Regions from separate parts of the Streptomyces sp. NPDC026522 genome, predicted to be linked through region 1. Evidence: riboswitches for the same ligand, from Rfam matches in the RefSeq annotation. Region 1 holds a riboswitch; the other holds the start of a gene.
The links. Region 1 has a riboswitch for glycine ahead of gcvP (aminomethyl-transferring glycine dehydrogenase). Riboswitches for the same ligand answer to the same signal wherever they lie in the genome.
Positions count from the first base shown of each region.

Region 2: linked by a shared signal. The riboswitch ahead of gcvT (glycine cleavage system aminomethyltransferase GcvT) and the one ahead of gcvP (aminomethyl-transferring glycine dehydrogenase) in region 1 are both predicted to bind glycine.

Region 1 covers NZ_JBVHQF010000007.1:434,177-437,576, reverse strand. The annotation lists gene ACZ4M3_RS21040 (DNA polymerase IV) at 1-666, shown strand, start outside; gene ACZ4M3_RS21035 (PRC-barrel domain-containing protein) at 663-1,049, opposite strand; glycine riboswitch at 1,168-1,266, shown strand; gene gcvP (aminomethyl-transferring glycine dehydrogenase) at 1,462-3,400, shown strand, end outside.
Region 2 covers NZ_JBVHQF010000002.1:788,819-792,218, forward strand. The annotation lists gene gcvH (glycine cleavage system protein GcvH) at 1-172, opposite strand, end outside; gene gcvT (glycine cleavage system aminomethyltransferase GcvT) at 296-1,411, opposite strand; glycine riboswitch at 1,572-1,675, opposite strand; gene ACZ4M3_RS08205 (AAA family ATPase) at 1,909-2,547, shown strand; gene ACZ4M3_RS08210 (enhanced serine sensitivity protein SseB) at 2,904-3,400, shown strand, end outside.

The DNA of each region.
Region 1 (3,400 bases):
GAGGTGCAGCGGCTCGCCGACCGCTGTGTGGGGCGGCTGCGCGGTTCGGGGCACTCCGGGCGCACCATCGTGCTGAAGGTCCGGCGCTACGACTTCTCGACGCTGACCCGCTCGGAGACGCTGCGGGGTCCCACCGATGACCCGGGAGTGGTCCGGGAGGCCGCTGCGCGGCTGCTGGAGGCCGTGGACACCACCGGCGGGGTCCGGCTGCTGGGCGTCGGCGTGACGGGGCTGGCGGACTACACCCAGGAGGACCTGTTCGCGCAGGCCGACGCGCTGGCCGCGCAGGAGGCGGACGAGGCCGCGCAGGAGGGCGCGGCGGACGCCGCGGTGGGGGAGGCGGCGGCCGCTGGGCCGGACGGGGCGCGGGAGCCGGGCGGAGCGGTCGGCCCGGCGGTGGCGCTCGTACCGGCCGCGGGGGGCGGGCCGGAGCCGGAGCCGACCGCCGAGCGCCGCTGGCCGGCCGGCAGTGACGTCCGGCACGCGGTGTACGGCCCGGGCTGGGTCCAGGGCAGCGGGGTCGGCCGGGTGACCGTGCGCTTCGAGCGGCCCGGCTCGGCGCCCGGCCGGGTACGGACCTTCCGGCTGGACGACCCCGAGCTGGAGCCGTCCGACCCGCTGCCGCTGGTAGGGGAGGAGGAGTCGCCCCCGGCGGACAGCCCTTAGCCTTCGCCGGCCAGGCTGCCGAAGTCCCGGGGCTGCGTCGGGGGCGGGGGCCGGTGGAAGTCCGTCGGGAGGGTCACGTCCAGCCCGTAGTGGTGGTAGAGCTGGAGCTCCTGTTCCGGCGAGAGGTGGCGCCCGACGCCGAAGTCCGGGGCCTCCTTGATCAGCGAGCGTTCGAAGGGCACCCGCAGGGTGTCGTCGACCACCTCACTGGGCTCCAGGGGGACGAAGGCGTCCCGGCTGAACAAGCCGGTCCGCACGGCGGCCCATTCGGGAACGCCGGTGGCGTCGTCGAGGTAGACCTCGTCCACGGTGCCGATCTTGGCGCCATTGCGGTCGAACGCCTTGCGGCCGATGAGACTGCGGGGATCGATGTCGGTCTGCACGGTCCGGTCCCTCCAACTGGTCGCAACTCCTCCGTAATGACTACAGAAGGGCATATCCGCACAGGGGGCCACTCGAGGGAGCTTCCAGATCCTCGCTGGTACGCTGGGCGGTGGCTGTTGACCCTGTGCGGGAGAGTCCTCCGAGTGAGCACGACGGAGGCGCCGAAGGAGCAAATCCTCCCCGGAATCTCTCAGGCATACGTACCGCACGTGACGAGGCCACTCTGGAAAGCAGGGGCGGGTACCGGGTGCGCAGTGCCGGTTCCCCTCCTCACCGACGGTGAAAGCCGGATCCGCGGGCCGTCCCGCGACTCCGGCGAAGCTCTCAGGTTGAGATGACAGAGGGGGAGGCCGTCCGGGTGCCCGCGCCGTGGTGCCCCTCGCAGGTCGTACGACCAGGAGGCCTCCGTACATGACCGCCAACCGCATTCCGCTCTCTCAGCTGGAGCGAGGCATCCCCTTCGAGCAGCGCCACATCGGCCCGGATGCCGAGGCGCAGGCCAAGATGCTCGCCCAGGTGGGCTACGGCTCCCTGGACGAACTCACCGCCGCCGCCGTACCGGATGTGATCAAGACCGCGGCCGCGCTGAACCTGCCCGAGGCGCGGACCGAGGCCGAGGTGCTGGCCGAGCTGCGCTCGCTCGCCGACCGCAACCAGGTCCTGTCCTCCATGATCGGCCTCGGTTACTACGGCACCTTCACGCCGCCGGTGATCCTGCGCAACGTCATGGAGAACCCGGCCTGGTACACGGCCTACACGCCGTACCAGCCCGAGATCTCGCAGGGCCGGCTGGAGGCGCTGCTGAACTTCCAGACCGTCGTCGCCGACCTGACCGGCCTGCCGACCTCCGGCGCCTCCCTGCTCGACGAGGGCACCGCGGCGGCCGAGGCCATGTCGCTGGCCCGGCGCGTCGGCAAGGTCAAGGGCGGTGTCTTCCTGATCGACGCCGACGCGCTCCCCCAGACCATCGCCGTGATCGAGACCCGTGCGGAGCCGATCGGGGTCGAGGTCGTCGTCGCGGACCTGTCCGAGGGCATCCCGGCCGACATCGCCGAGCGCGGTGTCTTCGGTGTGCTGCTCCAGTACCCCGGCGCCTCCGGCGCGGTGCGCGAGATCAAGCCGGTCATCGACCAGGCGCACGAGCTCGGTGCCGTCGTCACGGTCTCCGCCGACCTGCTCGCGCTGACCCTGCTGACCTCCCCGGGCGAGCTGGGCGCCGACATCGCCGTCGGCACCACGCAGCGCTTCGGTGTCCCGATGGGCTTCGGCGGACCGCACGCCGGCTACATGGCCGTCCAGGCCAAGCACGCCCGCTCGCTGCCCGGCCGCCTGGTCGGCGTCTCCGTCGACGCGGACGGCAACAAGGCGTACCGCCTCGCGCTCCAGACCCGCGAGCAGCACATCCGCCGGGAGAAGGCCACCAGCAACATCTGTACCGCACAGGTGCTGCTCGCCGTCATGGCCGGCATGTACGCCGTCTACCACGGCCCGGACGGCCTGCGCACGATCGCCCGCCGGACCCACCGCTACGCCGCCCTGCTCGCCGCGGGCCTGACGGCCGGCGGGGTCGAGATCGTGCACGGCGCGTACTTCGACACCGTCACCGCCCGGGTCCCGGGCCGGGCCGCGGAGGTCGTGGCCGCCGCCCGCGAGGGCGGGGTGAACCTCTACCAGGCCGGCGCCGACCTCGTCTCCGTCGCCTGTGACGAGACGACGCTGCGCGCCGACATCGAGGCCGTGTGGGCCGCCTTCGGCGTCACCGCGGACATCGAGGCCCTGGACGCCACCGCCGCGGACGCGCTGCCCGAGGGCCTGCTGCGCTCGGACGCGTACCTGACGCACCCGGTGTTCCACCAGCACCGCAGCGAGACCGCCATGCTGCGCTACCTGCGCAAGCTCGCGGACAAGGACTACGCGCTGGACCGCGGCATGATCCCGCTGGGCTCGTGCACCATGAAGCTCAACGCGACCACCGAGATGGAGCCGGTCACCTGGCCCGAGTTCGGCCAGCTGCACCCGTTCGCCCCGGTGGAGCAGGCCGAGGGCTACCTCACGCTCATCACCGAGCTGGAGGAACGTCTCTGCGAGGTCACCGGCTACGACAAGGTCTCGATCCAGCCGAACGCCGGATCCCAGGGTGAGCTGGCCGGCCTGCTGGCCGTCCGCGCCTACCACCGCGCGAACGGCGACGAGCAGCGCACCGTCTGCCTCATCCCGTCCTCCGCGCACGGCACGAACGCCGCCAGCGCCGTGATGGCCGGCATGAAGGTCGTCGTCGTCAAGACCGCCGACGACGGCGAGGTGGACGCGGCCGACCTGCGCGCCAAGATCGAGCAGTACCGCGACGAGC
Region 2 (3,400 bases), on a different contig from region 1:
CACAGGTCTCGCCCGCGGTCACCGTGTCGCCGACGGCGGGGAGCTGGGCGTAGACGACGTCACCGAGCGCGTTGGCCGCGAACTCCGTGATGCCGACCGTCGAGACGCCGTCCTCGGCGCTCGACAGCCACTCGTGCTCCTTGCTGAAACGCAGCTGCTGGGGGTTGCTCATGACCTGATTCTCCTGGATGCGGGGGAGTGGATACGAACGGTGGTCTCGGGTACTGGGACAGCGCGGTACGGCCGCCGTACGGGGCTCCGTGCGGCGGTGACGCGGTACGCGGCCGGAGCGGGACTACTTCTGCCGCTTGTAGAACGGCAGCGCCACGACCTCGTACGGCTCATGCGTACCGCGAATGTCCACGCCGACGCCGGAGGTGCCGGGCGCGGCGTACGCCGCGTCCACGTACGCCATCGCGATCGGCTTGCCCAGCGTCGGCGACGGGGCACCGGAGGTGACCTCGCCGATCACCTTGCCGTCGGCGACGACCGGGAAACCGGCGCGCGGGACCCGGCGGCCCTCGGCGATCAGGCCGACCAGCTTGCGCGGCGGATTGGTGGCGGCGCGCTCGGCGGCGGCCTCCAGGGCGGCGCGGCCGACGAAGTCGCCCTCCTTCTCGAACTTCACGACCCGGCCCAGACCCGCGTCGAACGGGGTCAGGGAGGTGGTCAGCTCGTGCCCGTACAGGGGCATGCCCGCCTCCAGGCGCAGCGTGTCCCGGCAGGAGAGCCCGGCCGGGACCAGGCCGGCGCCCTCGCCGGCCTTCGTCAGCGCCTGCCACAGCTCCACGGCGTGCTCGGGGGCGACGAACAGCTCGAAGCCGTCCTCGCCGGTGTAGCCCGTACGCGCGATCAGCGCGGGGACGCCGGCGACCGTGCCGGGCAGGCCGGCGTAGTACTTGAGCCCGTCCAGGTCGGCGTCGGTGAGGGAGGCCAGGATGCCGGGGGATTCCGGACCCTGGACGGCGATCAGCGCGTACGCGTCACGGTCGTCGCGGACCTGGGTGTCGAAGCCGGCGGCGCGCTCGGTCAGGGCATCCAGGACGACCTGCGCGTTGGAGGCGTTCGCGACGACCATGAACTCGCTCTCGCCGAGGCGGTAGACGATCAGGTCGTCGATGATCCCGCCGTCCTCCTGGCAGATGTGCGTGTAGCGGGCGCGGCCGACGCCGACGGTGGAGATGTTGCCGACCAGCGCGTGGTCCAGGGCCTTGACGGCCTCGGGGCCGGTCAGGGTGATCTCGCCCATGTGGGACAGGTCGAAGAGACCGGCCTTCGTGCGCACGGCGTTGTGCTCGTCGCGCTCACTGGCGTAGCGCAGCGGCATGTCCCAGCCCGCGAAGTCGGTCATGGTCGCACCGAGCGAGCGGTGCAGCGCGTCGAGCGCGGTCAGGCGGGGGGCAGTGCTCATGGGTGTGGCTCCCGGGTCCCAGGGCATGACATGACGAGGACGGTCCTCCCCATCTGTCATCGGAACCTGAGAGGTTCGCCGAGAGTTCCCGCACCGGGCGGGCGCGTCATCGGCTTGCACCTTGGGTGGAGCTGTCGAGCAGCCCGCTTTTCAGATCTGCCTCATCCACGCGGTACGGGGCCTGAGAGATTCAAGGGAGGAACTTGCTCCTTCGGCGCCCGGGCACGGCCTTGCGGCCTGCCGGGACTCTCCCGCGCGGATTCAAGCGGCCGGTATGCAGTTGGTGTCCAGATGGCGCACATCATTGCACGAGGCGGGCGGGTGTGGGCGGGGCGGGCCCGAAAGTCCGTGCGGAACCGAGCGGGGCTCCAGCGGGCGGGGCGGAACCGGGTGGACCGGATTACCGTCTCTTTACATTCAGTGGGCACGGTCCCGGGGCCCCGGGCCCGGGCCCAGGGTCCGGTTCGGGGGAGGCGATCACTGTGCGGAGGTTCGGAATGCCGGCGTTCACGGGGACCCTTGAGGGCGTTCCGGCGCAGCGGCGGGCGGCCGCGCCGGTGGAGCCGGGGCGGGTGCGGGACCTGCGGGGGGCGGGGGCCCGGGGGCCGAGGTGGCTCGGCTTCGGCGAGGGGGACATCGTGGTGGTGTCCGGTCTGCCCGGGGGCGGCAAGAGCACGCTGATCAAGCGGGCGGCGGGGGTCGGGGCGATCGACTCGCAGGACACGCGGGAGCGGTGGGAGCGGCGGTTGCCGGGGGCGCTGCCGTACGCCGCGTACCGGCCGGTGGTGCGGGCGGCGCACTACTGGGGGCTGTGGCGGGTGGTGCGGTCGGGGGCGTCGGTGGTGGTGCACGACTGCGGGAGCCAGGCGTGGGTGCGGTGGCTCCTGGCGGGGGCGGCGCGGCGGCGCGGCCGGGCGCTGCACCTGGTGCTGCTGGACACCACCGCGGAGGAGGCGCTGGCCGGGCAGGCGGAGCGGGGGCGGCGGGTGTCGGCGTACGCGTTCACCCGCCACCGGGCGGCGGTTGCCCGCCTGCTCCGCGCGGCGGAAGCGGGCCGGCCGCCGGCGGGGTGCGCGTCGGTCACCCTCCTCGACCGCCCCGCCGCTGCCGCGGTCACCCACATCCACTTCCCCTGACGGGGGCGCCGGCGTTTGCGGCGCGGGTCAAACCCAGCCTCGCCGGCGTTTGCGGCGCGGGTCCGGCACAACCCGGCCTCGCCGGCGTTTGCGGCGCGGGTCCGGCACATCCAGCCTCGCCGGCGTTTGAGGCGCGGGGTCTGGGGCGGAGCCCCAGGAAACCCGGCTCCGCCGGGCACCGGGCTCCCCCCCGGACCCTCTCCCAGACTCCGTCCGGGGGGACCCCCACTCAAACGCCGGCGAGGCCGGATGTGCCGGGCCGGACCGAACCCGCCCGGGGCGACCCCGGGTGTGGGGGGACGGAGGGACGGAATAGGGTCGGCACAGGAGCGCGGAGCGAGTGGTGGAGGCGGCAGATGCACGGCGGCGGGTGGCCCGACAACGAGCTGGAGCACGTGCTCGGCGCAGCCCTGGGGCAGGCCGACGCCGGCGCCCGGATCCTGGAGGTGCTCGGCCGCAGCCACGTCTGGGTGCCGCTGCCCGCCGGCGGCAGCCCCGCGCACACCGCCCTCAACCTCCCGACCATGCTCATCGGCGGCGACGCCTACGTCCCCGTCTACAGCTCCGAGGCCCAGTTCCGCGTCTGCGCCGGCCCCGCCATGGACTTCGCCGTCGCCCCCGCCGTCGAGTTCGCCCGCGGCCTGCCCCCGCAGCTCGGCATCGCGCTCAACCCCGAGGGCGCGGTCGGCGTACCGCTCCCCCCGCCCGCCGTCGCGGAACTCTGCCGCACCGGCCGCACCCCCCTCGACGGCCCCGCCACCGGCGGCCGGGTCCGCCTCTTCGAGCCCGACTGGCAGGACGACCCGGTCGACTTCCTCGCCGCCGCCGCCGAGGAGTTCCGCGCCATCGGCGT